One region of the Hafnia alvei genome, then DNA from elsewhere that is predicted to be linked to it. Evidence: predicted binding sites of a transcription regulator. Region 1 holds the regulator's gene; each other region holds the start of a gene.
The links. Region 1 encodes PhoB, which activates phosphate uptake and scavenging genes when phosphate is short. Its sites were predicted from a motif close to CTGTCATAAAACTGNCNNAT; they were not measured.
Positions count from the first base shown of each region.

Region 1 (9,889 bases):
AGGCATTGATCCCTTGGTGGATATTTTCATTAATCCAACAAATTACAGCTGGAAAGCTTTGAATAACACATTTTTCTCTTTTCATATTCTTATCCTAATTGGCTCAATTTTAAGTTGCTCCACCTAAAAGGCCTCAAGGATTGTACCAATGCGAAACCGTTAAAATAATCAAGTTATTAATAACGATATGTTTAGATAAACTGAACGAGCTAGGATGGGATATCACTCCGACGGACATTGCGAGAAGGACAATGTTGTATAGAACATTGTCCTTCTCGCAAAAGCAAAGCTTAACAAAATATAAAGATTAGGGGATGTTTTATTCCCCATTCCCTATCGCATACTGCGCTTCTAAGCGGCTAATCCCCAACCCATTCACTTTTTTCACTTTTATTTGCACCGGTATCCGTTCTTTCATGGCTTCAACGTGGCTGATGACGCCAATCATTTTGCCGGTTGCGTTGAGCGTATCGAGGGCATCGAGCGCGGTATCAAGGGTTTCCGCATCCAGTGTGCCGAAGCCTTCGTCAAGGAAGAGCGAATCAATGCTGGTTTTATGGCTGACCAGATCGGATAGCGCCAGCGCCAGCGCTAAACTCACCAAGAAGCTTTCGCCACCGGATAAGGTGCGAGTATCGCGTACCGCATCGGCCTGCCACGTATCGACCACTTCTAGCTCCAGCGCGTCGCTGGTTTTACGTTGCAGCAAATAGCGACCGTGCAGGCGGGCAAGCTGCTGGTTGGCCAAATAGACCAGGTGATCCAACGTTAAACCCTGCGCAAATTTTCTGAATTTATCGCCGCTGCTTGAGCCAATTAGCTGGTTGAGATAGCTCCAGTCTTCATACTCCTGCCTGCTCTGTTCAATACGCGCAAATAGGCTTTGCTGCCCCTGTTTTCGCTCGGCGTCGCTGCGGATCTGCTGCTGAATTTGTCCCTGCTGTACGCTGTTTTCGCGCAGTTGCTCAGCCAGCATAGACAGTTGCTGATTGAGATTTTCTAGCGTGGCATTGATATCAAGATTTTCAGGGCGTTGCGCTAGCCACTTGGATAGCTCGCTTTCTGCCTGCTGTAAGAAAGCTTGTGCCTGCGAAAGCTGATTTTTGCATTGTTCACGCAGCGCGATCAGGCGTTTGAGCTCACTTTCGTCTAACAGCGCGGCAATTAACGTATTTTCATCAGCGAACAGACTGTTTGCCAATGCCTGCTCAAACTCTGTTTGCTGCTGGCTGAGCCGTTGTTCTAATTGCAAGCGTTGTTGTTGAGCGCTTTCGAGCTCACCGCCGAGTTTATCTAGCTGTTGTCGTATCTGGTGTTCAGCCTGTTGAGCTTGCTGAAGCTGGTTTTCAACCTGCTGTTCAGACTCAATTAACGAACGGCGTACCTCGTCTACGCTACGTCCATTCAAAAGGCTTTGGCGTTCGGCCTGCATCTGCTTCAGGCGGGTTTCAAGCTCAGAACAAAGCTGATGTTGTGTTTGCCACTGTGTTTCTAGGGCGGCAAAGGTTTGGCTGAGGCTGTGCTCTTCCGCCATCAGGCGTGTATTTTCTAGTGTTAGTTTTTGGCTGTGGTTTTGGCGCTGTTGCCAGAGCGTAAACTCGTTGCTGCGCTGTTCCAGCCATTCGGCTTCGTTGCCAGAGATAGGCGCGGTTAATTGCAGTTTATGCAGTTCATCGGTAAGGGCGATGTCACGTTGCTGCTGCTGTGCTAACTGTTTACTGTAGTCCTCGCGCCACTCATTGAGCTGCTTGCTCTGCGTTTGAGTGCTCAATTCCAGCAGGCTGATGTGCTGTAGCGTTTGGTTGACCTCTTGCTGAATATTGTTCAGCGCATCTTTGGTCTGCTGCCAGCTCTTGCTCAAAATCTCTCGCTGACGCAGCGTGTGTTGCAGAGCCTCTTCTTGCTGATTAATTTCGGTGAGATAGCTTTCTAGCGCCTCACGGTCGTCAATCGCTAAGCTGAGTTCGAGCGCTACCGTTGCCTGAGCCCAGCGCTGTTGATACTGCATGACTTCAGCTTCAACGGCTTGGGCTTCTTGCTGCTGCTGATTTTGCGTCTGCAGCATCAGCTTGTGCCGCTCTCCCAATTCGCTGCCTTCGCGACTGAGATTTTCGACTTCTATGCGTAGCGCGTCGCGGCGCTGTTCACTGTCTGAAAGGGTGGGTGTTTGGTAGTTTTTAACCGCCGGATGCTCCAGCGATCCGCAGAGTGGGCAGGGATCGCCAGCCACTAAGCGCGTACGTTCTTGTTCCAGTCCGATCACTCGACGCTGTAGATCGATCTGCTTTTCCAGATCGCTAAGATGCTGACGTTTCTCTTTATAGGCTAAGCGTTTGGCGGCTAAAAGCTGCTCTAGGGCGTGCAGTTCCTGCGTGCGTTGCGCATTTTGTAACTGCAGCTGTTTTTGTCTCTGTGAGGCTTTTTCAAACAGCGGGCTGGTTTGTATCAGAATTTGGCGCGCAGGCTGCCCACGGTGCAATTTCTCACGCTGTGCTTCTAGCTGCGCTGAACTGTGTTTCTGGTTGAGCTGCTGATGCTGTAATTCAGCTTCAGCGCAGATTTTTTGCTGCTGAGCTAAACGCTGGCTGAGTAGGGAGCCCGCCTGCTGCAGAACCGTGAGCTTTTCTGTTTCGGCAGCGATATTCTTTTCTGCATCGGTAATGCGTTTACGCAATTCATTTAAGGTTTGGTTTAACTCAGCCGATTGTTCGAACTGGCTCTTCCAGCGGCCTAAATGGCTATTCCATTCAGCATGTTGTGCCGTGTCAGCTAGCTGTTGCTGAAGCTGGTTGATTTCCAGCAGCTGGGCCTGCAGTTTTTCTCGGTTTTGCTTAAGCGCGGTTTCCTGTTTCCGCTTTTCTTCACTAAGTTGCGTGAGTTTTTGCTGCTGAATTAACAGGTCTTCGCGTATCTGCGCCAGCCGTGAATCAAGCGGAACCACCTGTTGGTTAATCAGCGTTTCCGTTGCAGCACGTTGTTGCTGCTGTTGCTGTTTGGCATGAAGCGCTTGGGATGACGCGGTTTGCAGCGAGGCTATCTGCGAGGTCAACTGTTGGCGCTGCTGTTCGCGCTGTTGCTGGTTTTGAGTCGCAGATGCTAAATCAGCGCGTGTCTGGCGTAGCGTTAGCAACAATGGGCGCAGTTTCTCGGCCGGTTCACTGCGTTCAAGGCGTAAAATTTCCGGCTGGGCGGTTTGCCATTGCTGCGATGCTGCGGTAACGCGCTGAGTGCACTGTTCTCGGTTTTGGCTGAGCTCTTGGCTTTTTTGCAGCCAATGGAGGTCGGTCATCAGCGTTTGGCGCAACGACGTTTGCTGCTGTTCTTCACGTTGCAACTGGGATAAACGCTCGGTGAGCTGGTTTAACGCCTCTTCGCTGAGCAGCTCTACGCCTGCGGCGCGTTCATGCAGCGTATCTAGATCGATTTTTGCCTGTTTGAAACGCTGGAATATTTGTTCGGATAGTTGCCCATAAATTTCGGTGCCGGTGAGTTCTTCGAGTAATTCAGCTCGCTCGGCCGGATCGGCGTTGAGGAAGGCGGCGAACTGGCCCTGTGACAGCATCATCGACTTGGTGAAACGGCCAAAATCCAAACCGGTAATATCGGCAATTTTATGCAGCTTGGTTTGGATTTTATCGGTGATGATTTCACCATCGGCAATATGCGCGAGCTCTACTTTTGGCGTTTGTAAATTGCCATCTGGCTTGTTATTGGCACGGCGCTGGCTCCAGAAAGCGCGATAGCCAACGCCTTTAACTTCGAATTCAACTTCGGCCAGTGATTCTGCGGTGCCGCGTGTCATCAGTTCATTTTGCGTTGGTGACACTTTCAAACGCGGCGTTTGGTGATACAGCGCTAAACAGAGTGCATCAAGCAGCGTCGTTTTGCCCGCGCCGGTTGGGCCCGTGATGGCAAATAAGCCGTTATTGGCAAAGTCTTCACGGGTGAAATCGATCTTCCATTCGCCCTTGAGCGAGTTGATGTTTTTTAATCGTAGGCTGAGGATTTTCATGCGTCATGCTCCACGCGAGTCTCGTCTTGCTGTTGTTCTAACACCAGCTCATCCAGCACCTGATGGAATTGATTTCGAATGCGCGATTGCTGTGCGATCAGCGCTTCATCGTCGGTTTCTTCCTGCGCCAAACGGCGCTCAAAGACGTCGCTGACGCTCAGCTCGCTCAGCGTTTCTTTGTCTTGGCGCGTGAGGGCGCTCAAGCGTTGTTCTTTGCTGCGGCGTAGCAAAATCACCTCAACGGGAAGGTTTTCTGCCTGCTGCTGGATCCTGCGTTGGAGATCGTTCAAATAGGCGCTGCTGTTGATTTCAATATCCAGCCAGACCGGTTTTTCGCTCTCGCCGTGATCCGCCGTGGTGGGTTTAAATGCGGCGAGCTGTTGCTCGATTTGCTCAATGCTGCCTTTGATGAGCTGCATTGGCTGAAACTGGGGGACTGGCATGAGCGTCACTTTTTCCAGCGTAGCCCCTGAGAAATCGACTAAGCAGATGCTTTTCTCACTGCCTAGTTCATCGAAGCTAAGGGGGATCGGCGAGCCACTGTAGCGAATATGCTCGCTGCTGGTCACGCGCTGGGGGCGATGGATATGGCCCAACGCAATGTAATCGGCAGGAGGAAACGCGGAGGCAGGGAACGCATCGAGTGAGCCAATGTAGATATCACGCACCGAGTCGGACGTGCTGGCACCGATAGTGGTGAGATGTCCGGTGGCAATAATCGGCAGGTTTCCGCCTAAGGCGTCGCGTTCGGCAACGGCCAGATCGTACAACGACTGATAATGCGCAGCGATAGCCTGCTGGAGGGCGTTTTGTTTTTCTGCGGCAGATTGCCCCGCTAAGCTGATTTGGATATCTCTAGGGCGCAGATATGGCACCGCGCACAAAATAGCGCCGACGGAGCCATTGCGCTGTTTGAGCGGCAATACCTGATGCTGTAAATCGCCTGCGCTGCTGGCGATAACTTGGGTGTTCAAGCAGGCTAATAAATCGCGAGATTCATTCAGCGTGGCTACCGAGTCATGGTTGCCACCTAACACCACCAACTGGCAGCCCGTTGACTGTAATTCCACCACGAAGCGGTTATACAGCTCGCGCGCGTAGCTCGGCGGTGAACCGGTATCAAATACGTCGCCAGCCACAATAATGGCATCGACTTGATGCGCCGATGCTTGTTCAATGAGCCAGCGCAGAAAGGCCTGATGTTCAGCGCTACGGCTTTTGGTATAAAAATGCTGACCAAGGTGCCAGTCTGAAGTATGGATAAGACGCATAAGAGTTCTGCTGTCCTTGCTGTGCGTAGCGTGGGTCACTACCGAGAATAAAATTGATTATACGCAATCTCGAGGGGAGGTGAACCCATGTCCGGCGCTAAGGCCATAATCGGTCTAGGTTTACAAAACCATTTATTACAGTGATGCTGGGCATATTGTTTTTTTTCATAAATCTGTCATAAATCTGACGCATAATGGCGCCCGCAACCAAACTTAAGCAGGATTAACAATGGCCAGACGCATATTGGTAGTAGAAGATGAAGCGCCAATTCGTGAAATGGTGTGTTTTGTTTTAGAGCAAAACGGCTACCAACCGGTTGAAGCCGAAGATTATGACAGCGCGGTGAACTCACTTTCTGAGCCTTATCCTGATTTAGTGCTGCTGGATTGGATGCTGCCGGGCGGTTCTGGGATCCAGTTCATCAAGCATATGAAGCGCGAGGCGTTAACGCGTGAAATTCCTGTGATGATGCTGACCGCTCGCGGTGAAGAAGAAGATCGGGTGCGCGGTTTGGAAGTGGGCGCAGACGATTACATCACCAAGCCCTTTTCGCCCAAGGAACTGGTGGCCAGAATTAAAGCTGTGATGCGCCGTATTTCACCGATGGCGGTGGAAGAGGTGATTGAAGTGCAGGGGCTGAGCCTCGATCCGACATCACATCGCGTGATGGCCAATGAAGCCCCGTTGGATATGGGGCCCACTGAGTTTAAGTTGCTGCATTTTTTCATGACTCACCCCGAGCGCGTTTATAGCCGCGAGCAGTTGCTAAATCATGTCTGGGGCACTAACGTTTATGTAGAAGATCGCACCGTGGATGTTCATATCCGCCGGCTGCGCAAAGCGCTAGAGCTGAGCGGGCATGATAAAATGGTGCAAACCGTACGTGGGACGGGCTATCGTTTTTCGGCGCGTTTCTAACCCGCTATGCATATGCCGTGACGCTTGTTTAAAAGATCGAGATACACGGGTCTAGCACACCGCGGGGCGCTCCGGCGGCTTGCGCCGCTACGACCCCATCGGTGTACTCCCCCTAAAATCGAGCTTAAGTAAACGGTATGATTATGCATTGGGACCCTTAATCGGGCCTCACTGATTTTGGGTATCACTATGTCTATTATTTCTATGTTGTTAAGAACAAAGAGCCAACATCGTGCTTGAACGCCTATCGTGGAAAAGACTGTTGCTGGAGCTGCTGTTTTGCTGCATTCCGGCGGTGATCCTTGGGCTACTGATCGGCTATTTGCCGTGGTTTCTGCTGGCTGCGGTGTCTGCGCTTTTAGGCTGGCATTTCTATAACCAGCTGCGCCTCTCGCACTGGCTATGGGTCGACCGTAGTATGACCCCACCCGCAGGGCGAGGAAGCTGGGAGCCGTTGTTCTATGGTTTATATCAGATGCAGCAGCGTAATCGACGCCGTCGTCGCGAGCTGGCACTGCTGATTAAACGTTTTCGCAGCGGCGCAGAGTCTTTGCCCGATGCGGTGATTATGACGACCGAAGAAGGCAATATTTTCTGGTGTAATGGCTTGGCGCAACACCTGCTCGGTTTTCGTTGGCCGGAGGATAATGGTCAGCACATTCTTAATCTTCTGCGTTATCCCGAATTCACGCATTATCTGCAATCGCAAGATTTTGCCCGACCGCTCACGCTGCACCTCAATAATGGCCGTTTCGTTGAATTTCGGGTGATGCCGTATGCCGAAGGTCAACTGTTGATGGTGGCGCGCGATGTGACTCAAACGCGGCAGTTAGAGGGGACTCGGCGTAACTTCTTTGCCAACGTAAGCCATGAACTGCGAACGCCGCTGACCGTGTTGCAGGGCTACCTCGAGATGATGAACGATGAGGATATGGCGGCTCCGGTGCGGCAAAAAGCGCTTGCGACCATGCAAGAGCAAACCAAGCGCATGGACAGCTTGGTGAAACAGCTATTGACCCTCTCTAAGATCGAAGCGGCTCCGCCGATTGCCCTGAATGAAATTGTCGATGTGCCCGTGATGCTGCATATGCTCGAGCGTGAAGCGCTGTCGTTGAGCAACGGTCGACATGAAATCACCTTCCGCATCAACGATAAGCTGAAAGTGTTCGGCAACGACGATCAGCTGCGTAGCGCGGTTTCTAATCTGGTATACAACGCGGTTAACCACACGCCGGACGGCACCAAAATTGAAGTCTGCTGGCAGCAAACTACCCAAGGTGCGCAGTTCGAAGTCAGCGATAATGGCCCCGGCATTGCAGCAGAGCATTTGGGGCGTTTAACGGAGCGTTTCTATCGGGTCGATAAAGCGCGTTCGCGCCAAACCGGCGGCAGCGGCTTGGGGCTAGCGATAGTCAAACATGCGTTGAATCATCATGAAGCTACGCTCAATATCATGAGTGAAATTGGCCTGGGCACGCGCTTCGTGTTTACCCTGCCGCCGCATCTCATTGTGCCACTATCAGGTGAGAGCGTGGCGCAAAAAAACAAAGGCCAGAAAGGGCTACCGAGCAAGGAAATCTGATGCAGGGACGTCAAATCAAACAATGGAAGGCGGCGCTGATTGGCGTCGTTTGTGGTTTTATCTCGTTACCCGCGATGGCGATCGGCCAATCGATGCTGTCGGGGAATTTGTCCAGTGCGGGTTCGGATACGATGGTGAACCTGATGGCGCTGTGGGCAAATAACTTTTCGCAGAGTAACCCCAATGTGAATGTGCAGCTGCAGGCAGCGGGTTCGTCCAGCGCACCCACTGCGCTGGCTGCGGGCGCCGCTCAGCTAGGGCCGATGAGTCGCCCTATGAAGGCGGCGGAAATCGCGGCTTTTGAGCAGCACTATGGTTATCCTCCGTTAGCCATACCCGTGGCTTTAGATGCTTTAGTGGTGTTGGTACATCAAGATAATCCGCTGCGTGAAATCAGTTTTAATCAACTAGACAGCATCTATTCCAGCACGCTGCGCTGTGGTGATTCAACGCCGATTACCCAATGGAAAATGCTGGGTTTGGGCGGAGAGTGGAAGTCGCGAGCCATTTCGCTCTATGGGCGCAACTCGGCGTCGGGCACCTATGGTTATTTCAAACAGCAGGTGTTGTGTAACGGCGATTTCAGCCCACGTGTCAACGAGCTGCCAGGTTCGGCATCGGTCGTGCAGGCGGTTGCGGGTTCTCTTAATAGCATTGGCTATGCCAGCATCGGTTTTCGTGCCAGCGGTGTGCATATGTTGGCGGTGAGCCAGTTTGGCGGCCCAGCGATTGAGCCGACGGCGGAAAATATTGTGCAAGGCCGCTACCCGCTAGTGCGTCATCTGTATATCTATGTGAACAAAGCACCGGGAAAACCTCTGTCACCGCTAACCGCCGCCTTTATGGACAGCGTGCTGTCGGCGCAGGGCCAAAAACTGGTGTCACAAGACGGCTATATGCCTTTATCAGCGGCAGATGTTGCACAGGCGAGGGCAGAGTTGGGGCTGGAGTAGCATGCTCCGATTCTGTGTGTCGGCTATTCCCTATCAACAATAAATATTCTCATAGGAGTTGATAGAGAGTTCTTAAACGATCGCGGCTTTATTTAAGGCTTAGTTAAAAGAATAAAATATATATGTTTCTTTGTCGGTTACTCAATTTTTTTTAATCTGTTTTTATCAAAAAAGAATGAGAGCTCATCAAACTCAATTGTTTTCTCTGTTTTATTCAACACGATATTCTTCTCCGGATGCTTTTGTACTTCTGTGCTTAGTTTTTGATATACTTCATTTAAACTTTTCCCACGCCATTCACTTTCGATAAGATCAGTGATGATAATTCTGGATCTTACTTCTGAATCTACACTTGCATTAACATATGCGAGTGTAATAGAGCGGTCTATCCATAGATATGTTAAAACTGTGCATAGTACTGATAATATTACTAGTGATGTTATCAGTATAACAGTTGTTAATTTCATTTTTGTGCTGCCTCGAATGCATTTTTTGAGAATGTTCTACATTGGTTAGATGAAAAAGGATTCCAATTATCTTTATCCCTTTCTTTATTATTCGCCACGCTAACCGCGTAATCATAAGCCACCTGTTGGTCAGCCGTTTGGCTACATGTCAGTTCAACCGGTGTATTATGTCCTCATTGCAGGCTTAAGCCAGTAACGGCCACCTTATCGTAACAGATAAATATTGTGATTTTTTTACTTATAGCTTCGTGCTCTTCTTTTTTTATGAGAAGAATGTGATGCAAATCTATTTACCAGAGTTAAATCAATACAATCCCCTGAATAATATACAAGTCCAGCTTGTGGAGATTCTACCATTATCCCCACATTAAAATCTCCCCACTCATCTTTATCGAAACCTTTAGCAAACTCGTTGTTTTCAAAATTGCAAACAACGACTCCGTTTATTCCTCCCCCAAGAGTAACGATATCCCCCAGTAAAACATCACTACCATCTGGATACTTCATATTCGATCCTTTTAAGACACAAACGGTTCTATAGGTATAGAACCTGCTGGAGGTAAAGGCATTAGCGGCAGATGTTGCACAGGCAAGAGCGGAGTTGGGGCTGGAGTAGCGAGCCCCGATTCTGTATTTTTACTAAGAATAAGAAGAGGGTAATGCCTCCAATTAGTAAAACATGTAT
Region 1 is NZ_OZ061315.1:3,395,489-3,405,377, reverse strand. Features, by position in the region: gene AB3Y96_RS16180 (helix-turn-helix transcriptional regulator) at 1-85, opposite strand, end outside; gene AB3Y96_RS16175 (SbcC/MukB-like Walker B domain-containing protein) at 320-4,012, opposite strand; gene sbcD (exonuclease subunit SbcD) at 4,009-5,283, opposite strand; gene phoB (phosphate response regulator transcription factor PhoB) at 5,513-6,202, shown strand; gene phoR (phosphate regulon sensor histidine kinase PhoR) at 6,435-7,784, shown strand; gene AB3Y96_RS16155 (PstS family phosphate ABC transporter substrate-binding protein) at 7,784-8,737, shown strand; gene AB3Y96_RS16150 (Imm58 family immunity protein) at 8,875-9,204, opposite strand; gene AB3Y96_RS16145 (hypothetical protein) at 9,439-9,711, opposite strand.

Region 2 (9,889 bases), 880 kb from region 1:
CAGCGTTGGTTTATGCTGGCTATAATTCGCTTTAGCTCGTTGAATAATATCGCCAATTTTTACGTCTGACGGACAAGCAACCTCACAGCGTTTGCAGTTGGTACAGTATTTCAATGCATCATCATAAAGCAGAGGATCTTTCAAACGCAGGCGTTCACCGTCTGGCCCCGCCTGCTTTGGCCCTGGATAATTCGGGTTAACCTTCGCCACCGGACAATAAGTAGTGCACACCGTGCACTTAATGCAGTTTTCGAAGCTGTTATCTGCGAGCAGGTTCATAGCGCACCCTCCGCTTTTGCCAAAATATGTTCTGCCGCATGCAGCGCCGTTAGCATTGATACTCCTGCACCACAGCCTTGCTGAATAGGGTCGTATCCCCCTAGAACGGCACCAATCACCCGTAGATTACTCACTGCTTTACCACCTATCGTTGGGCGCAACTGCTCATCGGTACTCACACCAAACTGCAAATACGGCTGAGGCGCGAACATATTTTCAGTGCTCCAGCTAGCACGTTCGTTTTCACTAATAACGTCTAAGCCGAACACGGGCTCAGTAACACCGTTGAAATCAGCCTTGAGTCCATTGCTGAAGAAACTGCCGCTCGCCAGAACCACATTTTTTGCCCGTAAAGGAATATCGGTGTGATTACGCGTGTAAATTCTCGCCTCTTTACCCTCGTCCAGATCGGCTCTTAACACCGCATCACCGGGCATAATCACCCCGCCCAACGCCTGAAAACGACGGCGTAGCAGATGATGCAAACGCATTCCCAGCACCGATGGCGGCAGCGTTGGCAGTAGCAATAGCGGCACCCTTACCCGCGAACGTAAATGTTCTAATGCATCAGCTTGTTCCATACCCACGCAGGCAGGCATGATGATGGCATCCACCTGCTGGGCAAGGCGGTTAAGTTCGTCAATCAACAGCTGTTGGTTTTCAGGCAAATCCAGCACTCGCGCTATATTCACCGCGCGGAATTCACTTGGGTTATTGCGTAAACGATCTAACGCGGGCAGCGTGAGCTCCGCAATTTTGGTTTCCACGCCCTGCTCGGCTAACGAATTCGCTACCAAATGCGGCTGAAAATCGAGGAACCCTTCAATACCGGCAACCAGCACGCGTTCCCACGGCAGCGGCTGCTCCAATGCGCTCACCGGCACTTCGTTTGGGCTCAGCCACGTTGCTCTGCGCGTTCCCAACGGCGTAACACGTAAATGGTTTTGTTGGCAGCTTCCAACCAATGCCAGCCCGCTGCGCTCCAGTAAACGTTCAGATTCAGCCGCATAACGCACCACCGCATCATGGCCCATTAAGCTATAAGGATGCTGCGGCGCCTGAGCCGCCAGAGAGGCCAACGCGGCTAGCGGTTGCTCAACTGCGCTGCCGTCGGGCAGATGGCATAACAAATCCAGCGAACCAGAAGAAAAATGCAGCGCGCTTTGACCCGAACTTACAATGGCGCATTTTTGCCCAGCCTCGGCTAATCGAATACCGCACAATAGCCCTGCTAAACCGCCGCCAATCATTACCGTGTCAAATTTCATTGTCATTCTCCTGAACGTCCTGATTCAGCGCGGGTGCTTCCATGCCGCATAAACCTTGATAAACCCAAGCCGTAAATTCGCTTTCGCGCAGCGCGTCGCCCCACGCTATTGGACGCACGCCTTTCCAACGTTCATTAAGGAAATGAGAGAGCTGATCGATAGATTGCTTCGGCGTGGTAACTTTAAAACGATTAAGCAGACCCGCGGCGCGGCAGGCGCAAAGCTCGCCCTGACAGGTGCCCATGCCGACACGGGTACGTCGGCGTAAATCCACCAGATTATTCACCGTCAGAGAATCAACCGCATAGCGCACTTCCCCAGCGGTTACGGCTTCACATTCACATACCAAACTGTTGCTAAGACGATCGCCGGCCAGCATACGATCGGCGCGATCGCCATGGCGATAAACCGCCGAACCTCGGATCGTGGCAGGTAACGAAATCACCTTACGCAGCGTCTCTTCAGCTGAATGTTGCGATCCCGGCAGTGCTTCAGTCGCCGTGGTACACGCAGTTGTAATACCGAGTTTCTCGCAGACTTTATCCGTGGCCCACTCCGCCATCAGGCGATAGGTCATCAGCTTGCCGCCGGTGATCGTGATAAAACCTTCTAGACCATCACGAACCGCATGATCCAGCAGCACAATGCCACGGCTCACGTTACGTCCGCTTGGGTCGTCATCGCTGGCAACCAACGGGCGCACGCCCGCATAGGCGCGCAAAATTCGCGTTCTCGCCAATTTAGGCGAAAGCTTCTCGCCCTCGCGGATCAAGATATCGACTTCTTCCGGCGTCACGATCATGTTGTCGATCTGATCGTAATCAATGTGCGTTGAGGTGGTGCCAATAAGCGAAATGGTATCGCCCGGAACCAAAATATCGGCATCGGCTGGCTTGCGGCAGCGGTTGATCACCATATTGTTGATGCGATGACCAAGGATCAACAGCGCGCCTTTGGCTGGGAACATACGTACCCGCAAATCGGCATACTCAGCAATATGCTGGCCCCAGATCCCTGCGGCATTCACCACGATTTGCGCATGAATCTCATAACTTTCACGCGATTTATGGTCGATTACGCGCACGCCGGTAATGCGATCGCCATGGCGTAATAATCCGCTCACTTCATGATAGGTCAGCACCTGTGCGCCATGCTCGCGCGCATCCAACATATTGGCGGCGGTGAGGCGGAATGGGTCGACGGTACCATCGGGCACGCGTACCGCGCCAATCAGAGCGGGGTTGGCCGCTGGCTCAAGGCGCAGCGCCTCTTTAGGATCAATGGCCTGAGCATCAATGCCCGCCTTCTGGCAGGCTTCGATAAAACCAGATTGAAAACCCAAATCATCTTCAGGAAGCGTGATAAACAGGCCATCTGAGCGTTCAACGCAGTGACGGGCAATGCGCTTAAGAATTTTGTTTTCTTCAATACATTCACGCGCGGATTCGCCGTCGGTTACCGCATAACGCGCACCGCTGTGCAAAAGGCCGTGATTGCGTCCCGTTGCGCCAGTCGCAATGTCGTGACGCTCTAATAAAATACAACGCAGGCCGCGGCGTGCGCAGTCACGTGCAATCCCTGCACCGGTCGCACCGCCCCCGATGATGATGACATCAGTTTCTTGTGTCGCTGGGCTTTGTAGCATGTGTGGCTCCCGACCTTATTCACAACAATGAATGTACTGATAAATAATTGTGCTTATTAAGACATAACCCACACAGAAATTGTTTGATAAGGAGCAAATACGCGCACAAAACGAAAGTGATTAGCGCGTATTTCACCATTTTTGTGATCATTATCACTAGATACATATGATTTTTGGTTTCAAAAAATTAACTAACCGCTCAAAATCAGCATCGCATTCATAAAACTGTAACAATTTGCGCGATCTCTCACAGTAACGAAATGCGCGTTTGAATACTCTACGCTCGAAAAAGAAAATGGAATGACCACCACTAAACGGAAAATAGCGTAAGAAAACACCATTGCTGTTCTATTTTTTTGTTGGCACACAGCAAACCTTAACCGGGCTCACTGGGGAATCGGTTCAGGATACATATAAAGAAGAGAAAGCCATCGGAGGCATATCTACATGTTAAGTATTTTTAAACCCGCGGCGCACGCGAAGCGCTTGCCAGACGCACAGGTCGATCCGACCTATCGTCGTTTACGTTGGCAGATCTTCATGGGGATCTTCTTCGGATACGCCGCCTACTATCTGGTGCGTAAAAACTTTACGCTAGCAATGCCGTACCTTATCGAACAAGGTTTCTCTCGTGGCGATCTAGGCTTTGCCCTTTCAGGGATTTCAATCGCGTACGGCTTCTCGAAGTTCATTATGGGTTCCGTCTCTGACCGTTCGAACCCACGCGTGTTCTTACCTGCCGGCCTGATTCTGGCCGCCGCCGTGATGCTCTTTATGGGCTTTGTGCCATGGGCAACCTCCAGCATTGCAGTGATGTTCGTTCTGCTGTTCCTGTGTGGTTGGTTCCAAGGAATGGGATGGCCTCCATGTGGCCGTACCATGGTTCACTGGTGGTCACAGAAAGAGCGTGGCAGCATCGTTTCCGTGTGGAACTGTGCGCATAACGTCGGCGGCGGCCTGCCTCCACTGCTGTTCCTGTTGGGGATGGCGTGGTTTAACGACTGGCACGCTGCGCTGTATATGCCAGCCATCGCAGCCATTGTTGTTGCTCTGATTGCCTTCGGCCTGATGCGCGATACTCCGCAGTCTTGTGGTTTGCCACCGATTGAAGAGTACAAAAACGACTACCCGGATGATTACTCTGAGAAAGCCGAAGAAGAGCTGACCGCTAAGCAAATCTTCATGCAGTACGTGCTGCCGAACAAACTGCTGTGGTACATCGCTATCGCTAACGTGTTTGTTTATCTGCTGCGCTACGGCATTCTGGATTGGTCTCCAACCTATCTGAAAGAAGTGAAACACTTCGCGCTGGATAAATCCTCTTGGGCTTACTTCCTGTATGAATATGCGGGTATCCCAGGCACGCTGCTGTGTGGCTGGATGTCGGATAAAGTGTTCCGCGGAAACCGTGGTGCCACCGGCGTGTTCTTCATGGTTCTGGTCACCATCGCCACCATCGTTTACTGGATGAACCCAGCGGGCAATCCAGGCGTCGATATGGCTTGTATGATTATCATCGGCTTCCTGATTTACGGCCCAGTGATGCTCATCGGCCTGCACGCCTTAGAGCTGGCACCGAAAAAAGCAGCGGGTACCGCAGCGGGCTTTACCGGTCTGTTCGGTTATCTGGGTGGTTCGGTTGCAGCGAGCGCCATCGTGGGTTACACCGTTGACTTCTTCGGCTGGGACGGCGGCTTTATGGTGATGATTGGCGGTAGCATCCTCGCCGTTATCCTGCTGTTAGTCGTGATGATCAACGAGAAAAAACATCACGAAGAAATCGCGGCAAACCGCGGAAACTAATCTTTAAAAAGTTTCACTAGGCCGTGTCGTTGCTTCCTGCGCCACGGCCTTTTTTATAAAAATAAGGAAAACCTCTATGACCCTACGACTAAACACCATCATGGCAGGATTGCTATTAAGCGGCACGCTGGCGATGAGCGCACAGGCCGCCGATAAAGTGGTTATTGCGCACCGTGGCGCGAGCGGCTATTTGCCTGAACATTCCCTGCCTTCTAAGGCCATGGCTTATGCCCAAGGCGCAGATTTTCTCGAGCAGGATTTGGTGATGACCAAGGACGACAAATTAGTCGTTCTCCATGACCACTATTTGGATCGCGTGACCGATGTTGCCGACCGCTTCCCCGACCGCGCACGTAAAGATGGGCGTTACTACGCGATTGATTTCACTCTTGATGAAATCAAATCGCTGAAATTCACCGAAGGTTTTGACATCAAAGACGGCAAGCGCGTGCAAAGCTATCCAGGCCGTTTCCCGATGGGCAAGTCTGATTTCCGCATCCACACCTTTGAAGAAGAGATCGAATTTGTCCAAGGGCTTAACCATTCAACGGGCAAAAATATCGGGATTTACCCAGAGATAAAAGCGCCTTGGTTCCACCAGCAAGAAGGCAAAGACATCTCCACCAAAGTGCTGCAGGTGCTGAAGCAATACGGCTACACCGGCAAGAACGACAATGTTTATCTGCAATGTTTCGATCCAAACGAGCTTAAGCGCATCAAAACCGAGTTAGAACCTAAGATGGGTATGGATCTCAAACTGGTTCAGCTGATTGCCTATACCGACTGGAATGAAACCTATGAGAAAAAACCAGACGGCACATGGGTGAACTACGACTACGACTGGATGTTTAAACCGGGTGCGATGAAGCAGATTGCGCAATATGCTGACGGCATTGGACCGGATTACCATATGCTGGTGGGTAAAGATGCCACCCAAGCTAATCCAAAGCTCACGGCGATGGTGACCGATGCTCACGCCGCGAAAATGGTGGTGCATCCTTATACCATTCGCGTTGACGCCTTGCCGAGTTACGTTAGCAACGGCGATCAGCTTTACGATCTGATCTACAACAAAGCGGGCGTTGACGGCGTATTCACTGACTTCCCAGACAAGGGCGTTCAGTTCCTTGAGAAACAGGGACAACATAAATAATATTTACCTTTCACAGGGGGCTTTCGCCCCCTGCATAAACATCGTTTTCCTTTTATCACTATCAATCCTGAAAATATCCACTAAGCTTGAAGGGCAATTAAAAACCATCAGATTAATTTTTTTAATCATCGCCTTTAGGGTTTTCAAAAACTGAGTTCAGGATTGAAGCGGTTACCCTACGCCCACGTCCCTATATTCCATGCTGTAATACGTCGTAGATCCATCGTTTGAAGGATGAACCACTGGCTTTGTCGTTAAAGCTGGTAACTCACAAATAAAATCGAGGATAAAGATATGAACAAATACCTACTTGCTATTGCCGGTGCCTCTCTGCTCTCTTTCTCTGCATTTTCTAACGCGGCTGATGAAATCAAACATTCCGATATGGAGAAGTACACCAAAATCGGCGACGTCAGCGCAGAAGTGCGTGACGGCACCATGGATGACATCGTGAAAAAGCTGGAGAAAAAAGCCGAAGAGAAAGACGCTGACGCTTATCGCATTACCTCCGTTGGCACCGAAGGCATGGGGGATATTGCCCGCGGCACCGCCGAAATTTACAAGAAGAAGTAAATTATTCGCACCACCGGCCACTATTCCGTGGTCGGTTCTCACTTCCCTACCGTAACGTTTCTGCCATACTCATCCCAGTATCCTTTTATAAACTCGTTAGTGGATAAGGACAGGGACTATGAAACTCATTGGCAGCTATACCAGCCCCTACGTGCGCAAAATATTTGTTATGTTGTTGGAAAAAGGGCTGACATTTGAATTTGTTAACGACATTCCATGGGAAAGCACCAGCCATGTCCCACACTATAACCCACTAGGGAAAATTCCCGCGCTCGTCGCCGCCGACGGTGAAATCTTTTATGACTCCCCCATCGTTGCCGAATACATCGATCTGTTAGACGCCACGCCAAAATTCGTACCAGAAGATCGCCAACAGGCGCTGCGTGTACGCCAGTTAGAAGCGCTTTCTGACGGCATCTGCGACGCCGCAGTTCTGCTGGTTCAGGAAATGATGCGCCCAGCCGACAAACAGAATAGCGATTGGATTGTGCGCCAGCGCGGCAAAATCGATCGCGGCTTAGACGCTTTAGAACAACACGCGAAAGAAGGTAAGTGGCTCAACGGTGCACAGATGACGCTGGCAGATATTGCCACCGGGTGCTGTCTTGGCTATCTCAACTTTCGTCGGGTCGCGCCGAACTGGAGTTTGGAGCGCCCTGAGCTGGTTAAACTGGCGGAACGTTTGTTCCAACGTGAGAGCTTTACCCGCACAGAACCACCGGTAACCTGATACTCGCTGTATTCTTGGGCTCTCAGCCTTTATCATATTCATTATTACGATGATAAAGGCGTGAGATCACCATGTCCGCAGACAGCCAGACTCTTTATAGCCAGCTCCCCTCCGTCGATACGCTGTTACGCGACGAAACCTTTCAACCTTTGTTGGAAAACTATGGCGCACAGCTTGTCACCCAAACCTTGCGCAGTCTGCAACAGCAGGCGCGAGACAGTATTCGCGTGCAGAAACAGCTTCCCGCATGGTGTGAAAACTGGGCTCTTGCAGTCGATCATCAGCTTTCGCTCAGCCAAAAAGACGCACTCCAGCAGGTCTTTAATCTGACGGGAACCGTATTACATACCAACTTAGGCCGTGCCCTGCTAGCAGAGCAGGCTATCGACGCCAGCGTCATGGCAATGCGTCACTCCGTAACGCTGGAATACGATCTCGACGGCGCAGGCCGTGGCCATCGCGATCGCGCGATCGCTGACCGCCTGTGCGAATTAACCGGCGCGGAAGATGCCTGTATCGTTAACAACAATGCGGCTGCGGTGCTGCTAATGCTGGCCGCGCTGGCGAGCCAGAAGCAGGTTATCGTTTCACGCGGCGAGCTGGTTGAGATTGGCGGCGCATTTCGTATTCCCGACGTCATGCTGCAGGCCGGATGCGAACTCACCGAAGTAGGTACCACCAACCGAACTCACCTCAAAGACTATCGTCAGGCCATCAACGAAAACACCGCGTTGCTGATGAAAGTACACACCAGCAATTATGCAATTCAAGGATTTACCTCCGCCGTAGAGGAAGCCGAGTTGGTGACGTTAGGCCGTGAAACGGGAGTCCCCGTTATTACCGATTTGGGCAGTGGTTCGCTGATTGACATGACCGCCTATGGCCTTCCCGCCGAGCCGATGCCGCAAAAGCTGATTGCCGACGGCGTAGACTTAGTCAGTTTTTCTGGCGATAAATTATTAGGTGGGCCGCAGGCCGGCATTATCGTGGGCAAACGTGAGCTGATTGAACAGTTGCAAAACCATCCGCTTAAGCGCGCGCTGCGCTGCGGTAAAATGACGCTGGCAGCGCTTGATGCCACGCTTCAGCTCTATCAACAACCCGATAAGCTCGCTCAGGCTTTGCCGACGCTGCGTCATATGACCCGCACCGAAGCTGAGATCCGCGCCTGCGCCGAACGCCTGTTACCGCCATTACAGCAGCGCTTCGCCAAACAGTTTAACGTGGGCATCACGCCTTGCCAGTCGCAAATCGGCAGCGGATCGTTGCCGGTTGATCGCCTGCCAAGCATCGCAATCACCCTGATGCCGCACAGCGGTAAGGGCGGCGAACTGGAAGCACTGTCTCAGCAATGCCGCTCGCTATCATGCCCGGTGATTGGTCGCATCAGTGAAGGAAAACTGTGGCTCGATCTGCGCTGCTTGGAAGATGAAGAAGGACTTTTACACGCGTTATTACAGGAGTTACGTCCATGATTATTGCTACCGCTGGGCACGTTGACCACGGTAAGACCACGCTGTTACAGGCGCTGACGGGCGTGGATGCCGACCGTTTACCGGAAGAAAAACGCCGCGGTATGACCATCGATCTCGGCTACGCCTATCTGCCATTAGACGATGGCAACGTGCTGGGTTTTATCGACGTTCCCGGCCATGAAAAATTCCTCGCTAACATGTTGGCCGGCATTGGCGGCATCCCGCACGCCTTGCTAGTTGTAGCCTGCGACGATGGCGTTATGGCGCAAACACGCGAACACCTAACGCTGCTGCGATTAGCGGGCAAACCGGCATTAACCGTGGCGTTAACCAAAGCCGACCGCGCCGATAGCGCGCGTGTGGATGAAGTTCACCAGCAAGTCACTGACGTACTGCATGAAATGGGATGGTCAGATACGCCGATTTTTACCACGTCAGCCGCTCAGGGTGAGGGAATCGATGAGCTGCGCGCCCATCTTATTGCCTTAACCGAAACACCAGCGCATCTCGATCAACGCTTTCGTTTAGCGATCGACCGCGCTTTTAGCGTGAAAGGCGCCGGTTTAGTAGTTACCGGAACGGCGCTCGCAGGTCGCGTAAAAGTGGGTGAAAACCTCTGGCTAACCGGTTGTGATAGACCCGTGCGCGTGCGCGGCATTCATGCCCAGAACCAACCGTCTGAACATGCCCATGCGGGTCAGCGTATTGCGCTAAACCTCAGCGGCGACGTCAGCAAAGAACAGATCGGGCGCGGTGATTGGCTGTTGGCACAGCGCCCTTCAGAAACGGCCAGCACGCGTATTTTAGTCGCGCTGGATCTCATCGCGCCCATCCAACATTGGCAGCCATTACATCTGCATCATGCCGCGAGCCACATTACGGGCCGTATCTCGTTATTGGATGAACAGGCTCCGATGGAAGGCGTTCAGCTAGCTGAGCTGGTGCTCGATAGCCCATTGTGGC
Region 2 is NZ_OZ061315.1:4,274,646-4,284,534, forward strand. Features, by position in the region: gene glpC (anaerobic glycerol-3-phosphate dehydrogenase subunit GlpC) at 1-279, opposite strand, end outside; gene glpB (glycerol-3-phosphate dehydrogenase subunit GlpB) at 276-1,547, opposite strand; gene glpA (anaerobic glycerol-3-phosphate dehydrogenase subunit A) at 1,537-3,192, opposite strand; gene glpT (glycerol-3-phosphate transporter) at 3,640-4,995, shown strand; gene glpQ (glycerophosphodiester phosphodiesterase) at 5,072-6,148, shown strand; gene AB3Y96_RS19915 (DUF1471 domain-containing protein) at 6,443-6,721, shown strand; gene AB3Y96_RS19920 (glutathione S-transferase) at 6,840-7,451, shown strand; gene selA (L-seryl-tRNA(Sec) selenium transferase) at 7,523-8,926, shown strand; gene selB (selenocysteine-specific translation elongation factor) at 8,923-9,889, shown strand, end outside.
Region 2: a site for PhoB is predicted at 3,407-3,426, ahead of glpT (glycerol-3-phosphate transporter). Genes of this name have one in related genera too.

Region 3 (9,889 bases), 2.5 Mb from region 1:
GCTTTAAATACCGCAACGCGCGTGCTCTCTTTAACCTGACCGGTATTATTTAATACTCGGGAAACAGTGGCCTTGGAGACGCCAGCCTGTCGCGATACATCCAGCATGGTTATCATGAGTACCTTCCCTGCATTGTTCGCAAAACCTAGAGTCTATCATACCGAACGTGGTGTAGAGACCGAGTGACGGCATACTAGCGTTGGGCTAAACATATTCGTGGTTTCTGGCAGCGGCGATGCTGTTGATAATGCCAGCGCTAGTTCTGCCGCCTGCGTAGCCATGGCAACGACAGGGTAACGGATCGTGGTTAAGCGTGGGCGTAGATAGCGTGATATCAGCACGTCATCAAAACCTATCAGTGAAATTTGTCCTGGTACATCAATGCTGTTATCGCTCAGTACGGATAGTGCGCCAGCCGCCATGGGATCGTTATAGCAGGTCACAGCGGTCACGGCTTTGCCGTGACCAAGCAGCTCAGTCATCGCCTGTTCACCACCGATTTCATCCGGTGAACCGTAGGCAATCAGTCTATCGTCAACCGGAATATGATGCTCATGCAACGCATCTAAATATCCTTGTAGGCGATCGTGCGCATCGGAAATGGGGTGGTTTGAGCAGATGCAGGCGATGTTCTTGTGCCCTTGCTGGATCAAATGGCGCGTAGCAAGCCAAGCACCGTAGCGGTCATCAAGAGCCACACAGCGGGTTTCGAATCCCGGCAATGTGCGGTTGATCAACACCATTCCCGGAATTTGCTGCATGAGATGGGCCAGTTCTTCATCTGGGATCATTTTGGCGTGAACCACCAGCGCCGCACAGCGATGGCGGATCAGTTGCTCAATCGCCTGACGTTCTTTATCTGCGTTGTGGTAACCGTTACCAATTAATAAAAAATTACCGGTGGCATAGGCGACCTGTTCAACTGCTTTGACCATCGCGCCAAAAAAGGGGTCAGAAACGTCAGATACAATCAAGCCAATCGTTTCAGTCGATTGCTGAGCCAGCGCGCGGGCATTGGCGTTGGGGTGATACTGCAACTGTTCCATGGCAGACATCACGGCATTGCGCGAGCTGTCGCTGGCTTTAGGTGAATTATTGATAACGCGAGAAACCGTGGCTACGGAAACACCCGCGAGTTTGGCAACATCCTTTATGGTAGCCATGGGATTGTCCAAAAATACAGTGAGGGGAAGCGGTTACACGCCAGTGTTGCGGAAAACCCCCGCCGCCGCAAGTCCCGTGCAATATCGGTTTGCAGGGATATGTCTCAGAACGACAGAAATAACACCGCTAGTTACATTTTGCCCACGAATGTTGCGATTCGCAGCTAGCAGCGAATGGAACGACGTTTTAACCTAAATATCCCAGAGGTATTGATTGGTGTGATTTCAGTACATTTGTGGCTGAAGCCAATGTTTACACCGACCTACGCGGATGCGTAGGTTTTTTTTTGCTTCCCCTGCGTCTTTGAAGCTGCCGCTGCGTTGGCAGCGTTCGTTCACCCAAATCACTTACTGATGTAAGCTCATCGGGCTTCACTCTCTTACCGCCTTGCCGCAACGCCAAATACTTTGGGGAAGTTTGGTGTATTTGAAGCTGCCGCTGCGTTGGCAGCGTTCGTTCACCCAAATCACTTATTGATGTAAGTTCATCGGGCTTCACTCTCTTGCCGCCTTGCCGCAACGCCAAATACTTTGGGGAAATTTGGTGTATTTGAAGCGACTGCTGCGTTGGCAGCTTTGCACATTTTCCCCACGGTTTTCCCCACGGTTTTTCTCACATTGACCTGAGGTGTTTCGGGTTTGAAAGGTAATTTACATATCGTTGCATTTTGAATGGTTATCTTGCGATAAATGCATAGTGATGCAGCCGAATGTCTTCTACATTAGCCATCCCAGAGGTATTGATTGGTGGGTTTTTCAGTGCATTTGCTACTGAGCCAATAAATTACACCGACCTACGCAGATGCGTAGGTTTTTTTTACCCCAAATTCCTGTACGCCTCCGCCTCGACGGCTGTTAGTTATTCTTAAATTATGATTATTTCTCATCTGTTTCCTGAAAAAATATCAGGGCTTTAGTATGCTCAATGAAAATGTACGTAATACTTATTGCGTATAACCTTTGAACATAGGGAGATGTGTATGGTTTTCCGTTTTTTCCGCGCTTTTTTCCGCTTGATATTCCGCATAAAAATTACGGGTCTTGAGCACTCCTTCAAGCATGAAAAATTGCTTATTACCCCCAATCACGTCTCATTTTTAGACGGTGTTTTAATGGCGCTTTATTTGCCCATTAGGCCAGTGTTTGCCGTTTATAGCTCGATTGCTGATAGCCGCTATATGCGTTTTATCAGTAAGTATGTGGATATTGTGGCGCTCGATCCCACTAAGCCAATGGCGATTAAACATCTGATCCGTATGGTTGAGCAGGGGCGTCCGGTGGTGATTTTCCCAGAAGGGCGTATCACCGTGACTGGTTCGATGATGAAGATTTATGACGGAGCCGCGTTTGTGGCGGCACGTTCAGGCGCGGCGATTATTCCTGTTCGAATCGAAGGCGCGGAGTTTACGCCGTTTGGTCGTCTACGCGGGCTGTTCAAGACCCGTTGGTTCCCACAGATTAGTATTCACATTTTGCCGCCAACGCATTTAGCCATGCCTGAAGCACCGCGTGCGCGCGACCGTCGTTTGTTAGCCGGTGAGCGTCTGCATGACATCATGATGAAGGCGCGCATGGATTCCCAGCCACAACATACGTTATATCAAGGCCTGCTGGCGGCGATGACGCGCTATGGTGCTTCCAAACCTATTATCGAAGACGTCTCTTTTAAAGAAGATAGCTACCGTACGTTATTGAAAAAATCGCTGGGGGTGAGCCGTATTCTCGAGCGATTCACCGCGCAAGGTGAACACGTTGGCATGCTGTTGCCAAACGCAACGGTTACCGCCGCAGCCATTATTGGTGCCACGATGCGTAACCGCGTCCCTGCGTTGTTGAACTATACCGCGGGCGTGAACGGCGTGAAGAATGCCATGCTGGCTGCCAACATCAAAACTATCGTAACGTCTCGCCAGTTTTTGGAAAAAGGCAAGCTGACGCATTTGCCTGAGCAGGTAACCGAGGCTAACTGGGTCTATCTGGAAGATCTGAAAGATACCGTAACGCGCGATGATAAAATTTGGATTATCAAACATCTGCTGCGTCCTGAACGCGCGATGCTACCGCAAAAGCCGGATGACGCCGCGCTGATCCTGTTTACCTCAGGCTCTGAAGGTTATCCGAAGGGCGTGGTGCATTCTCACGCTAGCCTGATGGCTAACGTTGAGCAAATTCGTACCGTGGCTGACTTCACGCCCGCAGACCGTTTCATGTCGGCTTTACCGTTGTTCCATGCCTTTGGTTTGACCGTTGGTTTGTTCACGCCGTTGATGACCGGCAGCCGCGTTTTCCTCTATCCAAGCCCTTTGCATTATCGCGTAGTGCCGGAGCTGGTCTACGATCGTAACTGTACCGTGCTGTTTGGCACCTCGACGTTCTTGGGCAACTATGCGCGTTTTGCTCATCCTTATGATTTTGCTCGCTTGCGTTACGTGGTGGCTGGCGCTGAGAAGCTATCGCCACATACGGCGCAGGTTTGGCAGGACAAATTTGGCATTCGCATTCTGGAAGGCTATGGCGTGACCGAGTGTGCGCCGGTGGTGGCGATTAACGTGCCAATGTCGACGAAAGTCGGCAGCGTTGGTCGAATTTTGCCATCGATGGAAGCCCGCTTAATGAAGATGACCGGCATAGAGCAGGGTGGGCGTTTGCAGCTGCGCGGGCCAAATATTATGAAAGGCTATCTGCGGGTCGAGAATCCAGGCGTGCTGGAAGTTCCACAGGCGGAAAATGCTGACGGCGTGATGGAAGCGGGTTGGTATGACACCGGCGACGTAGTTACGTTAGATGATAGAGGCTATTGCGTTATCCGTGGGCGAGTTAAGCGCTTCGCTAAGTTAGCGGGAGAAATGGTATCGCTGGAAAGCGTGGAGCAGTTGGCCTTAAAAGTGTCTCCCGATCATGAACATGCGGCGTCATCGCGCAGTGACAGCAGCAAAGGCGAAGCGTTGGTGTTGTTTACGACCGATGCTGAATTAAGCCGTGACCGCCTGTTAAAACAGGCGCGTGAAAGCGGTGTGCCAGAACTTGCTGTGCCACGCGATATTCGTTTCCTTAAACCGTTGCCGGTATTAGGGAGCGGGAAAATTGATTTCGTTACCCTACGCCAAATGGCCGAGAACAAAGAGACAGCAACCGGAGAAACAGCATGAGTGATGCAGTAAGTCCGACAGCGCCGTTGTTAAACCGCAGCATGAAGGCGGTGATTCTGGCGCAGTTTTTCTCGGCGTTTGGTGATAATGCGCTGTTGTTTGCCACCCTCGCGGTGATCAAACAGCAGCTCTATCCTGATTGGAGTCAGCCGGTTTTACAGATGGCGTTTGTGGCGACTTATATCATTCTAGCCCCGTTTGTGGGGCAGTTTGCCGACAGCTTCTCCAAAGGGCGAGTTATGATGGTTGCCAATGCGCTGAAACTGTTGGGCGCGTTGGTTATCTGTTTTGGCTTTAATCCGTTCTTGGGATATACCCTCGTGGGTATTGGTGCTGCGGCATATTCTCCGGCTAAATACGGCATTCTTGGCGAGATCACCAGCGGCGATCAGTTGGTGAAAGCCAACGGATTGATGGAGGCCTCCACGATCGCGGCGATCCTCATTGGGTCGGTGGCTGGCGGCATGATGGCGGATCTCAATGTGATCGCGGCATTGGCGCTGTGCGTATTGGTTTATGGCGCGGCGGTGGCAGCGAACTGGTTTATCCCGAAGCTGAATGCGGCGCATCCTGCGAAATCATGGAACCCTGCCCGTATGGTGTCGATCTTCGGCAATGCATGTCGGGTGTTATGGAACAATCAGGAAGCACGTTTCTCGTTAATTGGCACCAGCCTATTCTGGGGCGCAGGCGTTACGCTGCGTTTTCTGTTAGTGCTGTGGGTGCCGGTGGTGCTGAACATCACGGATAACACCACGCCAACCTTGCTGAATGCAATGGTTGCGGTGGGGATTGTGATTGGTGCAGCGGCAGCGGCCAAACTTGTGACGCTCAGTACGGTGAAACGCTGTTTGCCTGCGGGCGTTTTGATTGGCGTCGTGGTGGCATGGTTTGCGATGCAAAGTAGCCCATCGGTTTCTTATGCGTTGCTCGTGCTGGTAGGGATTTGCGGCGGTTTCTTTGTGGTGCCGCTAAATGCGTTGCTGCAAGAGCGTGGAAGACACAGCGTAGGCGCGGGTAATGCTATCGCGGTACAGAATCTGGGTGAAAACACCGCCATGCTGCTGATGCTTGGTCTGTATTCGCTGGTGGTAAAAATCGGTGTCCCGGTTGTGGGTATCGGCGTGGGCTTCGGCGTTGTTTTTGCTTTGGCAATCGCGGGCGTCTGGGGATGGGACGTTGTGCGTAGAAAGCGTGGAATTTAAAATGCTTTAAGTGCCCTCCCGGTAAAGGGAGGGCTGTTTTCGCGCTTACGGTGCCGGATAAGTAAACCGGCTATGAATTTCATCAATAGCCTTCAACACATCTTCGTTTAGCACCAAATTTCTGCTTTCAATATTACTCTTCAACTGTTCCAGCGTGGTTGCGCCCAGCAAGGTGCTGGACACAAATGGCTGCTGACGCACAAACGCCAATGCCATCTGCGCGGGATCTAACCCATGTTTTTTCGCCAGTGCGACATATTCGGCGACGGCACCTTCGGTTTGTTTGCTGGTGTAGCGAGTGAAGCGGCTAAACAGCGTATTACGCGCCGTCGCGGGTTTCGCCCCATTGAGGTATTTGCCGCTTAAAGTGCCGAAGCCTAAGCAGGAATAGGCCAGCAGCTCAACGCCTTCATATTGGCTGATTTCAGCTAATCCCACTTCAAAGCTGCGATTGAGCAAGCTGTAGGGATTTTGGATGGAAACGATACGTGGCAGATCGTGTTTTTCCGCCAGCTGTAGGTAGCGCATGACGCCCCAAGGCGTTTCGTTAGAAACCCCGATGTAACGAATTTTACCCGCACGAACTTGTTCAGAAAGAGCTTCTAAGGTTTCTAGAATAGTGACGGCAGGCTTCTGTTCGGTATAGCGATAACCAAGCTGGCCAAAGCAGTTGGTTGGTCGCTGTGGCCAATGTAGCTGGTAAAGATCGATATAGTCGGTATTGAGTCGCTTTAAGCTGGCATCCAGCGCAGCGCGGATATTTTTACGGTCGAGGGCTTGTTCAGGACGAATACTGCTGTCGTTGTTGCGCACAGGGCCGGTGATTTTGGTCGCCAGCACAATTTTTTCACGGTTGCCTCGTTTGGCAAGCCAACTGCCAATATAGGCCTCGGTCAGACCTTGAGTTTCTGGGCGAGGCGGCACCGGATACATTTCTGCAGTATCAATCAGGTTAATTCCGCTGGCAATTGCCAGATCGAGTTGAGCGTGGGCATCAGCTTCGCTGTTTTGTTCCCCGAACGTCATGGTTCCTAAGCCCAGTTCGCTAACTTCCAGCGAGCTGTGTGGAATGCGGTGATATTGCATAGCTGAGCATCCTTCATAGATGGAACGTGTTCTTAGAGGATGGAACGTCATCCTCATTTATTTCTGCTACTACTTTAGCAAGATTATGCGGGCCTATACCCTTCATACTTGAAGCAACTCCAACTCCAATTATTTTGGGTATATATCTACCCCAATATTTCGAGGTTACGCCACATTGTCATATTTCTAGAACAACTCCGTCACAAAACCTTCACTAAGGCTTCTTATACTGCCTGCATCTTGAAGCACGACGCGTATATGCAGAGTATTTATTTACAAGGAGATAGTGAAGTGGCCTCTAATAAAATTTTTTCGTTGTCTATGTTAAGCCTAATGATGTTGATGCCACCGGCGCAGGCGGCTAATCCGGCACTAGCCGATTTAACGGCGCGTGCAGCCCAAGGAGATATCACTCAGTTTGGTGGTGCGCGACGCATGACGCAGGATCAAACCACTGCGCTAATTGCCTCTTTGAGCAATAAAACGGCCAAAAATGTCATTTTGTTGATTGGCGACGGCATGGGGGATTCTGAGATTACCTCGGCGCGTAACTATGCCGAAGGCGCTGGCGGTCAATTTAAAGGGATCGATGCGTTGCCGCTGACGGGGCAATACACGCATTACTCTTTAGATAAGAAAACCCATAAACCCGACTATGTTACGGATTCAGCGGCATCAGCGACCGCGTGGAGCACCGGTGTAAAAACCTACAATGGAGCTCTGGGCGTGGACGTGAACGGTAAGTCTCATCGCACCTTATTAGAGATGGCGAAAGCGGCGGGAAAAGCCACGGGTAACGTCTCAACGGCTGAGCTGCAGGATGCCACGCCAGCGGCACAGGCATCTCACGTAACCTCACGTAAATGCTATGGTCCAAGTAAAACGCTGGAGCTGTGTCCGGGGAATGCGTTGGAAAATGGCGGTGAAGGCTCTATTTCCGAGCAGCTGTTAAAAACCCGTGCCGACGTAACGCTGGGCGGGGGCGCTAAAACGTTCTCTGAAACGGCAAATTCAGGCGATTGGAAAGACAAAACGTTGATGCAGCAGGCCGAAGGACTGGGTTATCAGGTGGTTACGAATCTAGATGCGCTAAACAAACTAAGTGTCGCAGACCAGCAAAAACCAGTTCTGGGGCTCTTTTCTGATGGCAATATGCCGGTACGCTGGCAGGGGCCAAAAGCGACCTATCATGGGAATCTGGATAGCGCGCCGGTAACCTGTAGCGTTAATCCTGAACGCAGCGCTTCCACGCCGACGCTGGCACAGATGACTGAAAAAGCGATTTCGTTGTTAGATAAGAATCCAAAAGGTTTCTTCTTGCAGGTGGAAGGTGCATCGATCGATAAACAAGATCATGCTGCCAACCCCTGTGGGCAATTTGGTGAAACCGTTGATTTAGATGAAGCGGTGCAAAAAGCATTAGAATTTGCGCGCAAAGACGGTAATACCTTGGTGATTGTGACCGCAGACCATGCCCATTCAAGCCAGATTATTGCACCTGATAGCAAAGCGCCGGGGTTAACTCAGGCGTTAACCACCAAAGATGGCGCGGTGATGGCGATTAGCTACGGTAATTCTGAAGGTGATTCACAGGAGCATACCGGCACTCAGCTACGTGTCGCGGCCTATGGGCCACATGCGGGTAACGTCGTTGGCCTGACCGATCAAACCGATTTGTTCTTTACCATGCGCGATGCGATGGGGATTAAGTAACTGTTTATACCCATCATACTTCAAGCTGTATCTTTGTTGGCTGCGCTCACTCACCCGAATCACTGACTTGAGTAAGTTCATCGGGATTCGCTCACTTGCCGCCTCGATGTAACTCGAATTATTTTGGGTATATCCTTATTATATAAAGATAAGTATCGGAGATAGGATGGGGGGCCATCTCTATTTAACGGTGGGGAGGGGGGAGTTTCATGGGGCCTCCCCTAAAAATAGATAGTATTTAGATAAAGTAACTCTGCGGTAATACCTTATTGCATGCTATGTTTTGGCTATAAGTATTTTCATCGGCAGTATGTGTTGCGCGTTATCTTATGAAAGAAAATAGTCCAGCAGATAAACAATCCCTTGTTGAAAGTGAAGTCGGGGAACATCTCCGTTTCTATCGGCTTTGCGGGATAATGGCTGCAGCAAGTGTTGTATTTATTACCTTACTAACGGTATTGGTGTATCCAGAAAGCATGCACGAAAATGCCTATCGTATTGCTTGTCTGGTGTATGGTCCCGTCACACTTCTTTTACTTCTTGGTATGTTTAAATATCCAATGATATGTAGTTGGATATTATTTGCTGTTTTTCATACCATGCTATTGTATTTATTTATTGATGGCACGACGTTTAATCTCGTTATATCGACATTGTTTTCGTTATTCTTTTTATTGGGTGTCGTGGCGAATACCCAACTCCATCGTGGCCTCGAAAGGCCACTGTGGCTGGCGCAGCGCAGGTGCAAGCCTATCGGGTTATTGTGTTTAATTGCTCTACTGGCGGCTTTACTGAGCAGCGGATATGCGTTTCGTTGGATTGAAAAGAAAAAAGAAGATCCGTTGCAATGGATTGAATATCGTCGCGAAATGCTGAAACGCTATGTGGATGCGACTCCGCAGGCTGATACTCCGGACAGTATGTTTAAGCTGCGTCGGGTCAGGCTGGAAGGGAAAACGCTGGTGTTTGTTTTCCGTGTTATTCCGCCATCGGATGAGCCGATTGAAAGCACTTTAGCCAAACATGCCAAAGATGACTTTATTGCGCACTGCAATGAGAAAGGGATTCGTCATTACAATATGAAAATCATGTACGTATATCATGTTGACCAGCTCGAACATATCTTTGTAATGGATAAGAAAGACTGTGACCGATTAGGCAAATAAAAAAGGAGAACGAGAGTTCTCCTTTTTTATTTATGTATGAATAATCTGATATTAATCGCTGCTTTGTTCTTTTTTGCTACGCAGCAAGTTCAGCGCTTCAACCGTCATCGAGAAGAACATCGCAAAATAGATGTAGCCTTTGGGGACATGTATGCCGAAGCTTTCTAGGATCAGGGTAAAGCCAACCAGTATCAGGAAGGATAGCGCCAACATTTTTACCGATGGATGGCGGGCCACAAATTCGCCGATTGGGCGAGCGGCAAACATCATCACGCCTACGGCAATCACCACGGCCGCCATCATAATAAAGAGATGATCTGAAAGACCGACGGCGGTAATCACCGAATCCAAGCTGAAGATAATATCTAGCAGCATGATTTGCACGATGGCACCTAAAAACGAATGGA
Region 3 is NZ_OZ061315.1:858,237-868,125, forward strand. Features, by position in the region: gene AB3Y96_RS04095 (LacI family DNA-binding transcriptional regulator) at 1-116, opposite strand, end outside; gene galR (HTH-type transcriptional regulator GalR) at 156-1,163, opposite strand; gene aas (bifunctional acyl-ACP--phospholipid O-acyltransferase/long-chain-fatty-acid--ACP ligase) at 2,144-4,312, shown strand; gene lplT (lysophospholipid transporter LplT) at 4,309-5,517, shown strand; gene AB3Y96_RS04115 (NADP(H)-dependent aldo-keto reductase) at 5,563-6,603, opposite strand; gene phoA (alkaline phosphatase) at 6,862-8,316, shown strand; gene AB3Y96_RS04125 (polysaccharide biosynthesis protein) at 8,646-9,482, shown strand; gene AB3Y96_RS04130 (TerC family protein) at 9,534-9,889, opposite strand, start outside.
Region 3: a site for PhoB is predicted at 6,801-6,820, ahead of phoA (alkaline phosphatase). Genes of this name have one in related genera too.